Regions from separate parts of the Paenarthrobacter sp. YIM B13468 genome, predicted to be linked through region 2. Evidence: predicted binding sites of a transcription regulator. Region 2 holds the regulator's gene; each other region holds the start of a gene.
The links. The regulator HrcA, encoded in region 2, represses chaperone genes, less so after heat shock. The targets are predictions, from matches to a motif close to TTNGCACTCGNNNNNNNCGAGTGCNAA.

Region 1: groES (co-chaperone GroES) is a predicted target of HrcA. The motif match lies at 2,113-2,139, and genes of this name have one in related genera.
Region 3: ACFX4T_RS03305 (FmdB family zinc ribbon protein) is a predicted target of HrcA. The motif match lies at 2,065-2,091, and genes of this name have one in related genera.

The regions. Positions count from the first base shown of each region.
Region 1 is NZ_JBHZPI010000002.1:249,164-253,808, reverse strand. Features, by position in the region: gene groL (chaperonin GroEL) at 1-1,591, opposite strand, end outside; gene groES (co-chaperone GroES) at 1,676-1,972, opposite strand; gene ACFX4T_RS03215 (hypothetical protein) at 2,164-2,592, opposite strand; gene ACFX4T_RS03210 (SAM-dependent methyltransferase) at 2,660-3,886, shown strand; gene ACFX4T_RS03205 (shikimate 5-dehydrogenase) at 3,893-4,645, opposite strand, start outside.
Region 2 is NZ_JBHZPI010000006.1:151,036-155,680, reverse strand. Features, by position in the region: gene ACFX4T_RS08215 (16S rRNA (uracil(1498)-N(3))-methyltransferase) at 1-520, opposite strand, end outside; gene dnaJ (molecular chaperone DnaJ) at 523-1,650, opposite strand; gene hrcA (heat-inducible transcriptional repressor HrcA) at 1,701-2,708, opposite strand; gene ACFX4T_RS08200 (DUF3097 domain-containing protein) at 2,871-3,722, shown strand; gene ACFX4T_RS08195 (DUF4870 domain-containing protein) at 3,857-4,270, shown strand; gene hemW (radical SAM family heme chaperone HemW) at 4,301-4,645, opposite strand, start outside.
Region 3 is NZ_JBHZPI010000002.1:275,464-280,108, reverse strand. Features, by position in the region: gene ACFX4T_RS03320 (GNAT family N-acetyltransferase) at 1-330, opposite strand, end outside; gene galU (UTP--glucose-1-phosphate uridylyltransferase GalU) at 336-1,268, opposite strand; gene ACFX4T_RS03310 (5-formyltetrahydrofolate cyclo-ligase) at 1,381-1,995, shown strand; gene ACFX4T_RS03305 (FmdB family zinc ribbon protein) at 2,152-2,424, shown strand; gene ACFX4T_RS03300 (RcpC/CpaB family pilus assembly protein) at 2,634-3,284, shown strand; gene ACFX4T_RS03295 (AAA family ATPase) at 3,345-4,645, opposite strand, start outside.

The DNA of each region.
Region 1 (4,645 bases), on a different contig from region 2:
CGTCTTCTTCCTCAGCCGGCTTTTCGGCAACCAGGGTCTCGGTGGTAAGAACCAGGGCAGCGATGGAAGCGGCGTTGCGGAGTGCGGAGCGGGTGACCTTGACGGGGTCGATCACGCCGGCGGCGATCAGGTCCTCGTACTCACCGGACTTGGCGTTGAAGCCGTGGTTGGCTTCGAGTTCGGAGACCCTGGAGACGACGACGAAGCCGTCGAAGCCAGCGTTCTGGGCGATCCAGCGCAGCGGCTGGATCAAGGCACGGCGGACGATGCCAACAGCTGCTGCTGCGTCGCCTTCCAGGGCCTTGACGGCCGGGGACTCGTCCAGTGCCTTGAGGGCGTGGATGAGGGCGGAACCGCCACCGGAAACGATGCCTTCTTCAAGGGCTGCACGCGTGGAGGAAACGGCGTCCTCGATGCGGTGCTTCTTTTCCTTCAGTTCCACCTCGGTGGCTGCGCCAACCTTGATAACGCCGATGCCGCCAGCCAGCTTGGCAAGGCGCTCCTGCAGTTTCTCGCGGTCCCAGTCGGAGTCCGTGCGGGTGAGCTCGGCGCGCAGCTGGGCCACGCGGTCGGCAACGTCCTGCTCGGTTCCGGCGCCATCAACGATGGTGGTGTTGTCCTTGGTGACCGTGATGCGGCGTGCCGTACCCAGTACCTCGAGGCCAACAGTGTCCAGCGACAGGCCAAGGTCAGGAGAAACAACCTGTGCGCCCGTCAGCGTCGCGATGTCCTGGAGCATGGCCTTGCGGCGGTCGCCGAAGCCCGGAGCCTTGACAGCTACAACGTTCAGCGTGCCGCGGATGCGGTTGACGATCAGCGTGGACAGGGCTTCGCCTTCGATGTCCTCGGCGATGATGAACAGCGGCTTGGAGGCCTGCAGCGCCTTCTCCAGCAACGGCAGGAATTCCTGCAGGGAGGAGATCTTGCCTTGGTTGATCAGGATCAAGGCGTCTTCGAGGACAGCTTCCTGGCGTTCTGCGTCAGTGACGAAGTACGGGGAAAGGTAGCCCTTGTCGAACTGCATGCCTTCGGTGAGGACGAGTTCGGTCTGGGTGGTGGAGGATTCTTCGATGGTGATGACGCCATCTTTGCCGACCTTGCCAAACGCCTCGGCCAGCAGTTCGCCAATTTCGTCGCTCTGTGCGGAAATAGCGGCAACGTTGGCCACCTGGGTGCCCTGCACTTCGCTTGCGTTCTCCAGGAGGCGGGCTGCGATGGCTTCAATGGAAACCTCGATGCCACGCTTGATCTCGCCAGGAGCGGCACCAGCAGCAACATTGCGCAGGCCTTCCTTGACCAGCGCCTGCGCCAGCACCGTAGCGGTGGTGGTGCCGTCGCCAGCGACGTCGTTGGTCTTGGTGGCTACTTCCTTGGCCAGCTGGGCACCAAGGTTCTCGTAGGGGTCGTCAAGCTCAACTTCGCGGGCGATCGTCACGCCATCGTTGGTGATCGTGGGAGCGCCCCACTTCTTGTCCAGCACGACGTTGCGGCCGCGCGGGCCAAGCGTCACCTTGACAGTGTTGGCGAGCTTGTCGATACCGGCCTCAAGAGACCGGCGGGCAGCATCGTTAAAAGCAAGCTGCTTTGCCATGGTTGTGTCCTTTCAAGACAGAAAACCCGCACCGCAGAGGGTCGGAATGATTCCAACGCGGCTGCGGTGCGGGGCTCCAGGAAGTTACTTTACGACGATCGCAAGGACGTCGCGGGCGGACAGAACGAGGTACTCGTTGCCGCCGGTCTTGACTTCGGTTCCACCGTACTTGGAGTAGATAACGACGTCGCCAACAGCTACGTCAACCGGCACGCGGTTGCCGTTGTCATCGAAGCGGCCGGGGCCGATTGCAACAACTTCGCCTTCCTGCGGCTTCTCCTGTGCGGAGTCCGGAATTACCAGGCCGGAAGCCGTGGTCTGCTCTGCTTCGAGCGGGCGAACAACAATACGATCCTCAAGAGGCTTAATCGAGACCGACACTCGGACTCTCCTTTTCATGAGCTGATTCATGGACTAAGAACTAGGGTGCCGTAGCGTGCAACCGTCGTCGCGGTGCCGGTGGACGCCTGGCGTGATTAGCACCCTCCGGGGGAGAGTGCTAACAAGACTCTATGTAAGCGTTAGCACTCGGTCAAGGCGAGTGCCAGAATTTCGTCCTAGGTGAACTCCCGCTACCGGCCGGTGAGGTCATCCAGATCGTAGTCTTCGCCGTCGTCATCCTCATCTGTGGGAGCCGATCCGCGGTTCAAATACAGCACGACGGCGGCCGCCAGGGCCACGACGCCGGAAATTACCAAGGCGATAATCCCGCCAATGCGGGCCCCGCTGTAGAGGTCACGGATATCGCGGGCTTCATCCGTAGCGTCATTCACGCTCTTGCCTGTGACGGAGTATGCCGCTGCGTTGAAAGAGTCCAAGGCGAAGATCACGATCAGCAGGCCGATGCAGATTACAGCGATCACGGCCCCTGCGATCAAGGCAGGACGGGCAAACGCCACAAGGGATCGGCCGGAGGAATGCTCTGGAGCTCCTGGGCCAGCGGAGTGGTTCCCGCCCGGGTTGTTCGTATCGGAGGGCTGCGGAGCTGCGTTGTCTTCCATGAAAACAACCCTATCGGGCCGATTCCCAACTCACGGCGTCAGGGCGCGCGCCGTTAGGCTTGATCCCATGTCTCACGCACCGCAGGAACAGATCGCACCCTTGCTGACCACTGAAGGATGGGAACTTCTTGCCTCGCTGGGGCCGTACCGCGAAGCCGATTCGTTCAGCGTTAACGCCGAACTCCGGAAAGCAGGCCACTCCCCCGAACTCGTGGCTGCGGTATTGACGCAGTCCCGCCTCCGGACCCGCGCCGAGGCCAAGTTCGGCGAGTTCGCCCGGCAGATGCTGTTCACCCAGGCCGGACTTGAGCAGGCAACCCGCCTCAACGTGGCAGCCCGGCACGCCGAGCGTTTTGCCAAGGCCGGCATCTCCCACGTAGCCGACCTCGGCTGCGGCCTCGGAGCGGACTCCATGGCCTTGGCATCGATGGATATTGCCGTGACCGCCGTGGAAATGGATGAAACCACTGCCGCCTGCGCCACCATCAACCTCATGCCCTTCCCGCACGCCACAGTGGTGCATTCCGACGCCACATCAGTTGACCTGGATGGCATCGACGGCGTGTGGCTGGATCCCGCACGACGCACAACCTCTACGTCCGGGACCAAGAGGATTTGGGATCCGGAAGCGTTCTCTCCCCCGTTGTCGTTCGTTGAAGGGCTGGCTGCGGGCGGCCGGGCGGTGGGCGTCAAGATGGGTCCCGGGATGCCACACGACTCGGTTCCGGCGAACTGCGAAGCGCAGTGGGTCTCCGTAGGCGGCGATGTCACTGAGGTCACCCTATGGTTCAATGCGGTGGCCCGGCCCGGGGTACGGCGCGCGGCACTTGTCATCGGCTCCCAGGGCGCTGCTGAACTCACCAGCGGCGAGGATTTCGACGGCGGCCCGGTAGCCGCCGTCGGGCCGGTTGAAGGGTTCCTCTACGAACCGGACGGTGCGGTCATCCGCGCAGGCCTGGTGGCCGACGTCGCAGAACGTTTTGGCGGGCACTTGGTTGATGAACATATCGCCTACATCTGCGCCCCGGAACTCCACGACTCGCCCTTTGCCCGCGCATACAAGGTGCTGGAAGTAATGCCTTACAACGTGAAGGCGCTCAAAGCCTGGGTCAAAGCGAACGGCATCACGGTGCTGGATATCAAGAAGCGCGGCACGGCAGTCACTCCGGAGGAACTGCGGAAACAACTCCTTCCATCCAAGCGCGACACCAAGCATGCAAAGACGGCCACCCTGGTCCTCACCAGGATTGGCGAGGAAAGAGTGGCCGTAGTTGTGGAGCCCGTGACGTTCTAGGCTCCGTCAGCGGCGGGAGAACTCCGAGGCTTCGCGGACCTGGTCAGCGCTCGGGCGGACGCCCGTGTACAGGACGAATTGTTCTTCAGCCTGGATCGCGATAACTTCGGCTCCGGTGATCACCGGCTTGCCTGCTTGACGGGCAGCCGTGATGAGCGGCGTCTCCGAGGGGAGGGCGACGACGTCGAACACTATCTTCGCGGCGGCAATGGTGGCGTCGTCAAAAGACTGTGCCCTTTCGTCCGCACCAGCCATGCCCAGGGGCGTGACATTGATGATGAGGTCCGCTGTTGATCCATTGACGTCGTCCTGCCAGCCGAAACCGTAAAGGTCCGCGAGCGCACGGCCCGTGGTTTCGTTACGGGCAACGATGGTCACGGACGTAAAGCCTGCATCGCGGAGAGCTGCGGCCACCGCTTTCGCCATTCCTCCGGCTCCGCGCAGCAGCACTGTGTGGCTGTTGGGAACCTTGTGGTCTTTCAGGAGCCGGGCGATGGCGATGTAGTCGGTGTTGTACGCGGTCAGGACGCCGTCGTTGTTGACAATCGTGTTGACCGAATCGATGGCCTTGGCCGAAGGATCCATCACGTCCACAAGCGGGATGACAGCTTCCTTGTAGGGCATGGACACCGCGGCTCCCCTGATGGGGAGGCCGCGGATGCCAGCCACTGCAAGAGTGATGTCCGCCGGGGCGAATGCCTTGTAGACAAAGTTCAGTCCGAGCAGGTCGTACAAATAATTGTGGAACCGGGTCCCGAT
Region 2 (4,645 bases):
TCACAGCCAGATCCGCGGCAGCAACAGCCTTTGCCAACGCCGCGGAATCCAGGATAGGACGCACCTCCGGTATCCACGCCCGGCGGGCCTGTTTCGCCGCGGCAGTGACCACAGACTGCCACTTCGCGTGGGCCTTCGCAGCGCGATCCCCCTTCCAGCGGACGATGGATCGCTCAGCCTGCCATGGGATCACTGCGTCTATGCCCAGTTCGGTGGCCGTCTCAATGGCCAACTCGTCGCGGTCACCCTTGGCTAAAGCTTGGACAAGCACCAAACGCACGTCCGGCTGGTCTTCGAAAATCACACCGGACGCCATGACGGACAAACTTCCAGGGCCGACCTCTGCCACCGTGCCTGTCAGGCGGGCTCCTGCGCCGTCGGCAATGTCCACAGCCTCACCGACAGTGAGTCTCTTCACCGTGACGGCATGCCGGGCTTCTGGACCGTCGATGACGAACAACGCGCCCGGCTCAACACCATGCAGGCTCCCGGCGGGCGTGAAGAAAACGGGGTTGCTCACCGCTACAGGTTACCGAGCTTGTCCCGCAGCTTGGCGAACATGCCGCCGCTGGCCACGAGTTTGCCTTCGCTGAACTGCTCACCGCGCAACTTGGCAAGCTGCTGCAGGAGCTCTTCCTGTGCCGGATCCAGCTTGACCGGTGTCTCAACGTGCAGGTGTACCTTGAGATCGCCGCGGCCGTAGCCCCTGAGGTGGGTGACGCCCAAACCGCGAAGCGTGATGACCTCGCCGGACTGGGTGCCAGCCTTGACGTCGATCTCCTGGGGCCCGTCGAAGGTTTCCAGGCTCAGTTCCGTACCCAAAGCTGCTGCCGTCATGGGAACGCTCAGCGTAGCGTGAAGGTCGTCGCCTTCGCGGATATAGGTGGAGTCACTGTTGACGCGGATTTCCACATAGAGGTCACCGGCAGGTCCGCCTGCCGGTCCCGCTTCGCCCTGTCCGGAGAGCTGGATCCGCGTACCCGTGGCAACGCCGGCAGGTACCTTGATGGTGAGCGACCGGCGGCTCCGGATGCGGCCCTGCCCGTTGCACTCATTACAGGGGTCCTTGATGACTGTTCCGAAGCCCTCGCAGGAACCACATGGTGCCGTGGTCATGACCTGGCCCAGGATGGATCGAACGGCCCGCTGGACTTGGCCACTGCCGCCGCAAATGTCGCAACGCTCCGGGTGCGTACCCGGCCGGCAGCAGCTGCCATCACACGTGGGGCAGACCACTGCCGTGTCAACTTCGAGCTTCTTGTTGACACCAAACACGGCGTCCTTGAGGTCGATGCGGACACTGATCAGTGCGTCCTGGCCCCGGCGCACGCGGGAGGCCGGACCAGCATGCCCGCCGCCACCGCCAAAGAAGGTATCGAAGATGTCCTGGAACGCGAAGCCCTGGCCGGAGTAGCCGCCACCGAAGCCGTTGTCAGTGCCGTTCTCGTTACCGGTGGCATCGTAGACGCGACGCTTTTGGGGGTCGGACAGCACTTCGTAAGCATGCGTCACGGCCTTGAACTGCTCCGCGACATCCTCCCCCGGGTTCACGTCCGGGTGAAGCTTGCGCGCCAACTTGCGGTACGCCTTTTTGATCTCTTCCCCGGTGGCTTCCGGCGAGACTCCCAAAACGTCATAGTGGCTGCTCAAAGTCGGTATCTCTTCCTTGTTGTACTGCAGATTCTTACCTCGGGCCGGCGTCAGCCGCCGAGAATGCGGGAAAGGTAGCGGGCCACGGCGCGCACCGCAGCCATGGTGGTGGGATAGTCCATCCGGGTTGGTCCGAGGATGCCCACCTTGGCACCGGAGCCATATCCCGTTGCCACGACCGATGCTTCTGCCAGGCCGTCATATGGATTCTCGCGCCCGATGCTCACTGTCACGCCGCGGGGATCATCTCCCATGTCAGACAACAACCGGAGCATGACAACTTGTTCCTCAAGAGCTTCCAGCACTGGTCCGATGCTCAACGGGAAGTCCACATTCGAGCGCGCAAGGTTGGCTGTTCCGGCCATGACGATACGTTCTTCACGGCTGGTGTCGCTCAGGGCCTGGAGACCATGTGCAAGATGCTGCGCGAGCCCACGAAGGTCCGGCGGACACAGCGCAACCACGGAAGGCAGTACCTGCGGCAGCAGTGCCAGTTGAGTCCCCGCGATGCTGCCAAGGAACCGGGAACGCAGGGCCATCAAGGCCTCGTTGCTTACATCGGAGCCGGCCTCGATGACTTTCTGGCCAACGCTTCCGGTATCTGCGATGAGCACCACGAGTACCTGTTTTGGCGCCAGGAGAACAAATTCGACGTGACGGACCAGGGCCCGGTTGGAGTGCGGGTACTGAACGACGGCGACCTGGTTGGTCAGTTGCGACAGTAGCCTGACGGTGCGCTCAAGGATGTCGTCGAGGTCGTCGGGCCCCTCAAGCAGCGAGTGGATGGCTCGACGCTCCGCGGCGGACAACGGCTTGACCTGCGAGATCCGGTCCACGAACAGCCGGTAGCCCTTGTCCGTGGGGATGCGGCCTGCGCTGGTGTGGGGCGCTGCGATGAGGCCTTCTTCTTCCAGTACCGCCATATCATTCCGGATAGTGGCGCTGGAAACGCCGAGATGGTGCCGCTCCACAAGCGCCTTGGACCCAACAGGCTCACGGGAATGCACGTAATCCTCAACGATTGCGCGCAGCACTTCAAGCTTGCGTGGCTCACTCATTGCAACACCTCCTGACGACTGTCCGTGCCTATAGCGGACCAATTGTTAGCACTCAACATGCCTAAGTGCTAACAAGTCTAGTATGAGCCAGCACGTTGCTAGCATTGAAACCGCCCACGGGAGTTATTCCCAGCACAACCAGCACAAAGGGGTATGAAGTCCTTGGCTTTCGATACGTGGGGCCCGCAGGATCTGTCCGCTCCTGCCAAACGCCAACTCCCTGAGGTAGCCGTCCAGCGCGGGATGGTCCTTGAAGACGTCCAGTCCGGCTGGGTGGGCGAAGTCACCCGGGTGGAGAAATCCGGGGGAATGCACATCGTCTCCCTTGAGGACCGGCGTGGTAAAACCAAGTCCTTCCAACTAGGGTTTGGTTTCCTGCTTGAAGGGCAGGCCATCCGTCTCATGCCTCCGGCCGCAAAGGCTCCTGGTTCCCCTGTGCAGGCGGGTCGAACGGCATCGGGGTCAGTAAGGGTCCTTGGCCAGCGTGCCCAAGTGGCCAAGGCGAGCCGTATTTGGGTGGAAGGCAAGCACGACGCAGAACTGGTGGAGAAAGTCTGGGGTGACGATCTCCGCGTTGAGGGCATCGTCGTCGAGCCGCTGCACGGCGTGGACGATCTCAAATCAGCTATTGCCGCATTCTCCCCCGGGCCAGGGCGCAGGCTCGGGATCCTGGTAGATCACCTCGTGGCGGGGTCAAAGGAATCACGCATCGCCGCAGAAGCCATGACAGTGCCCGGAGCCGCCGGAAACGTCCTGATCGTGGGGCATCCGTATGTTGACGTCTGGCAAGCCATCCGGCCAAAAGTGCTGGGTATTGAGCGGTGGCCGGAAGTTGCGCGGGGCACTGACTGGAAGACCGGGATTCTGACCGCTTTCGGTTGGCCCCACGAAACCGCCGAAGACATTGGACTCGGCTGGCAGCGCCTGCTTGGTGCGGTACGCAGCTACGCGGACTTGGAGGCCTCACTCCTGGGACGGGTGGAGGAAGTCATCGATTTCCTCACCACTCCCTGACAGCCCTGTCCTGATTTACGTTCCTTGAGTGGCTTTTCCCGGAGATGTAACGGGGCGTTGGTCCCGGGAGGACCCGGGACCCAGTATTCTGGGACAGCAACACCGCAGCATCTTTACAGCAAAGGGAAGACACCGTGGCAGAGAACGCTCCTGAAGAACCGGGCAGCGCCGCAGGCCAGCCCCAGTACCATGGCGCGCCCGCGAACGCACTCCCACTGACGGCAAGCGAAGACCGGCAGTGGGCCACGTTGGCGCACTTCGGGGGAATTCTGGGATGCCTGCCGTCCCTGTTGATCTATCTGATCTTCCGTGACCGCGGACCGTTTACGGCACAGGAATCCAAGGAAGCCCTGAACTTCACGCTTCCTCCGACCATCGCGGCAGTCCTGGCAAACATCCTGGTTCTGCTTCCCGTGGTGGGCAATATCTTTGCAGTCATCGCCACGGGCATCTGGGTAGCACTCACGTGCTTCTCAGTCTCAGCGGGTATTCGTGTCAATCACGGACAACCCCACCGCTACAAGCTCAACCTGCGCTGGATTAAGTAGTTCCAGGCTTCCATGGGATTCTGCCGGCGATTAGTCCGGCAGGATCCTGCGCACAACGGCGTCGGCCAGGAGTCGGCCTTTGAGCGTAAGAACCAGGCGACCCTTGAAGGCCGCACCCGGATCCACAAGCTCTTCAGCGATCAGTCCTGCCATCGCATGGCGGCCAACTTTATCCAACGCGTCAACGGACAAACCGGTACCTAGCCGAGCCTCAAGCATGATGCGCTCGACTTCGCGGGTTTCGGCGTCAAGCGTTTCCCTGCCAGCCGCAGGCGAGTCTCCGGCAGCCAGCCTGTTGGCATAAGCGGTGGGGTGCTTTACGTTCCACCAGCGGACCCCGCCCACGTGTGAGTGGGCGCCCGGACCGATCCCCCA
Region 3 (4,645 bases), on a different contig from region 2:
GCCGAGGGTGGCCATCATTGCCGAACCCCACACGATGGATGAGACCGTCAACTGGCCCACAATTTGAGGATCACGGAAACCCTCGGTCCGCTCTGTGATGAGGAAGGGCAAGGCCGTGGACTGCCGGGCTTGAGCATTCAGGGATGCCACCATTTGGCGGTAACTGGGCAGGCGCCCACCCGGCGCAGGATTGGACGCCTCCCAAGGCGCAAGCCATTCACTGTTCCGCGAACGGACTTCAGACCACTCCCGCTTGTCGCGGTAACGGATTGGCCGGAGCACCAAGGCTCCGCTTTCCAGCGTTACCGGCCAGATCGCAGAGCCGTACACCGGTGTTATTTGGGAAGACCGGCGGTGAAGCTGGGCAGCCACTCGCGGAGCTCGGGCCCCAGGTCATCGCGTTCGCATGCCAACTCGATGCAGGCCTTCAAATAGCTCAGCTTGTCACCGGTGTCATAGCGGCGTCCACGGAAGACAACGCCATAAACGCCGTAGCCTTCACCTTCCCCGGCAGCCAGAACCTCAAGGGCATCCGTCAGCTGGATCTCTCCGCCGCGTCCGGGAGCAGTGTTCTCCAGAACGTCAAACACTGCCGGGTGGAGAACGTAACGGCCGATCACCGCGAGGTTTGATGGAGCTTCTTCGGGGGACGGCTTTTCCACCAGCTGCTTGATGCGGACGTAGCCGTCCTCATCGTTTTCCTCGACGTCGGCGCAACCGTAGGCGCTGATCTTGGACGGCTCAACTTCAATGAGGGCAACAACGGAACCGCCCGTCTTCTGCTGGACAGCGATCATTTCGCTGAGCAGGTCCTCGCGGGGATCAATCAGGTCATCGCCCAGCAAGACGGCGAAGGGCTCGTGCCCGACGTGCTGCTTTGCACGAAGGACCGCGTGGCCGAGGCCGTTGGGGTCGCCCTGGCGGACGTAGTGGATGTCGCCCAGGTTGGTGGCGGACTGGATGGCTTCAAGCTTGGCCGTATCGCCCTTCTCTGCCAGCGTTGCTTCCAACGCCGGCACACGGTCAAAGTGATCTTCCAGGGCGCGCTTGCTGCGCCCGGTGATCATCAGGACGTCGTGCAGGCCAACCTTCACCGCTTCTTCGACGACGTACTGGATGGCTGGCTTGTCAACCACGGGCAGCATTTCCTTCGGCATCGCCTTTGTGGCGGGGAGGAACCTGGTACCAAGACCCGCTGCGGGGATGACGGCCTTACGGACAGCATTGTTATCGAGAGTCACCGGACTAATGTAACGGAAGGAATACATCAACGGGTAAACCCTCGCCGTGGCAAGACGCAGAAAGAACCCTTGAAATTGAGCGGATTTGCTGCTTTACGTAGACCACGGCAGCCCTCGGGAATCTCATGATCGGACAAAAATGGCATCGAAGGAAGACATCCGCAGCAGCCGACGCCTATACAGGCGCAGCCTCTCCAAGGAGCAACTAGCCCAAGCCGGCGAATCGATTGCGCGGCACGGCTTGGCATGGGCCCGGAAAATTTCGGCCGGATCACCCAGGACCTTCGCCATCTACGTGGGTGTCTCCCACGAACCCCCAACCATGCCCCTGATCGCAGGGCTCCACGACGCCGGTCACCAGGTCCTGCTTCCGGTTTGCGAGGCCGGCCGCCAGTTGAGCTGGGTGTACTGGACGCCGGAGACAGCATTCGTCCGATCCGACTACGCACCCATCGACGAACCCGAAGGTGAGCGTTTGGACAGTGCTGTGGTGAGCGCCGTTGCGGGCATCTTCATGCCGGCCACCGCCGTGGACCGGGATGGCAACCGCATCGGACAAGGCGGCGGCTACTACGACCGTCTCCTCCAACACCTGGACAATTCCGGTGGGCGGCCGCCCACCATTGCGGTGGTGTACGACGACGATGTGTTGCCTTCAGGAGCTATCCCCGCCGAGCCCTTTGACCGCCCGGTGCCGGATGCTCTGACGCCCTCGGGAATCATCACCCTTGGCGGCGGGAGTGACCTGGATTGACGCATACGTAAAGTCCCGCACTTACATCGACTTGGCAGATAGCGAATGAGCCGGCTGGGGATGATAGAATTGGCACTCAGGCCCTGGGACTGCTAATGCGGAGATTCTCCGCCACGGCTCCACAGGACCTGAACTTTGTCCTGAAGGAGGAACTCAGTGCCCACATATGCATACGCCTGCAAAGACTGTGACCATGCCTTTGACATCGTCCAGTCCTTCTCTGACAGCTCCCTGACGGAGTGCCCTGAATGCAAGGGCGCGCTTCGCAAGAAGTTCAACAGCGTCGGCGTTGTCTTCAAGGGCTCGGGCTTCTACCGCACGGATTCGCGCGATGCCAAGGGCAGCACCGTCTCCGCTGCGCCCTCCTCCCCGGCCGCGCCGGCCCCCGCTGCCACCCCTGCACCCGCAGCCGCCGCCGCAGCCAGCTAGCCAGCACTTTTCCACATAGGGCACCCGGCCGCTGTTGGGCGGCCGAGCCCGGTGGCTAACGTGGCGTCATGCCACTAAAGTCAACCACTTCGCTACTCCCCCGCCGCGAACATGCCAGTCCGCCCATCAGGGGCCTTGGTCGCTCCCGGAACAAGCCATCAACCAGGGCTGGCCAATTCCTCCCTCGGAACCAGAGGCCACATCGCCAAGTGAGGCTGGGCTCCAGGCAGAGCCACAAATTCTGGGCCGCCCGGAATCGTCGGCTGACAGTTGCACTGCTGCTCTGCCTGGCCACGGGCATTACTGTCCAACAGCTGACCCCTGTCTCTGAGCAGCGCGTCAGCATTCTCGTGGCTGCCCATGACCTCGCAGCAGGCACAAGCCTCACCAAGACAGACTTCACCAATGTTGGCGTGCCGCCCGACCTCGCGATTTCCGGAGCCCTGGAGGATCACGTTTCACTGGTGGGCCGCCAGCTTGCCTCGCCCTTGACCAAAGGGCAGATCCCCACTGAATCCAACCTTCTAGGGCCGGGACTTCTCACCGGTGCACCTGTCGGCTCAGCTGCGGTCCCCCTTCGCATGGCCGACCCTTCATCCATCCAGCTTCTGTCCCCGGGACAGCTGGTGAATATAGTACTTACCGCCGCCGGTTCATACGACGAATCCCGGCAAACCGAAGTCCTGGCCGCGTCCGTCCCTGTTCTATGGACATCTGCCCAAGGAGGTAAACCCGGCCAATGGCTCGGAACCAGCGACACCGACGGCTTGATGGTGGTAGCTGCAGATCGCCCACAAGCAGAAAAGCTTGCCGGCGCATCAACGCAAGGCAAGCTTTTCTTTGTTTTGGTCAATCCCTAGGTTTTGTTCAATCCCAGGGTTTGGTCAATCCATGGTGCAGGTTTGAATTCCATGACGCAATCAGCCCCAATGCGGGGGCTTTTGCTCCTTCAACCACTGCTCATGGTCATAGTTGTCTTCGTCGCCCCAACGCCGGGGATCGTCTTCAGCTGCCTTGGTAGGCAAGATTCCACCCGAGGCTTGCTTCGCCGCTGGCGTCTTTGTCTCTGCCTGCTCTTGTGCGTTTTCGGCGCCCCCAGCTGTGGCCTGTTCCTCAGAGCCGCTGTCGTTGCCGGTTCCCTGTTCATTCACTGGTGCTTCAGTCCCATCCTCTGGATCACTGCGGGTTGGATTGCCGGCTTCAGCGTCGCTTGGTTCGCTATCCGATCCCCTGCGCCTGTCCACATCCGCCTGCCCGGGCTGCTGTGGTTCCAGCGATGCCTGGGCACCTCCTGGGCCTTGCCGATGCGAAGCCCGGGTTGCGGAGGAACTGCTGTACGAGGACCTGCTTTGCGAGGAACTGCTGTACGAGGACCCGGTGTACGAGGAACTCCCAAAGGAGGAGCTGGCATACGAGGAACCTGCATTGTCCAGATTCAATTGTTCAACATCCATGTCCAGGAAGCCATGCTCCGATGGCGTCACGGCCTGGGGAACATGGTTCTCAAGTCCCAAATAGGAGCCGATTCGATCTGCGCAGGACGAGGGATCCGTGAACACTTCAATGGTCCACAGGGACATGTACCGCCAGCCCATGCGTTCCAGAAGCTGGGGCCTCAGACGGCTACGTTCGCGGACACTCATGCGCCGGTAACGTTCCGTGCCATCCGACTCGATTGCAACGGGCGTGGGAATCTCGGCGCCTTCCCGTCCAATCGTGTGGACGGGATCGGCAGCGGCGGCAATGTCCAGCACACCGTCATAGAGGTGCCACACGCGCGCACCCCTGGCCCGCAACCTCTCGCCGAGATCGGCAACCAGAGGGTCCTCGCCCAATGCCTGTTCGCTGGCAACGGCGCGCGAGGCAGGAGTTCCAAGGTTGCTGTTCCCGGACAGTTCCCGGTCCAGCAGTTCGTAAAAGTCCACGGCCCCATGTGCCAGGCGATCCAGATCCAGATCTTCCGGGCGGAAGCAGCTTAGGACGTGCATGGAACGGCGTGCGCGGGTCATTGCCAAGGCAAAGCGGTTTCGTCCGCCCTCGGTGGACAGGGGTCCGAACGAGTGCAAGGCGCGGCCATGTGGAGTCCGGCCGTAGCCCAGGGAGAAAATGACATGGTCACGCACGAGGCCTTGGGCTCGCTCGAGGTCCACTACGCGGAAGGACTCGGGGCCAGCTCCGAAGAAGGCGGACAACAAGGGGTGGTTGGGCAATTGAAGCCTGA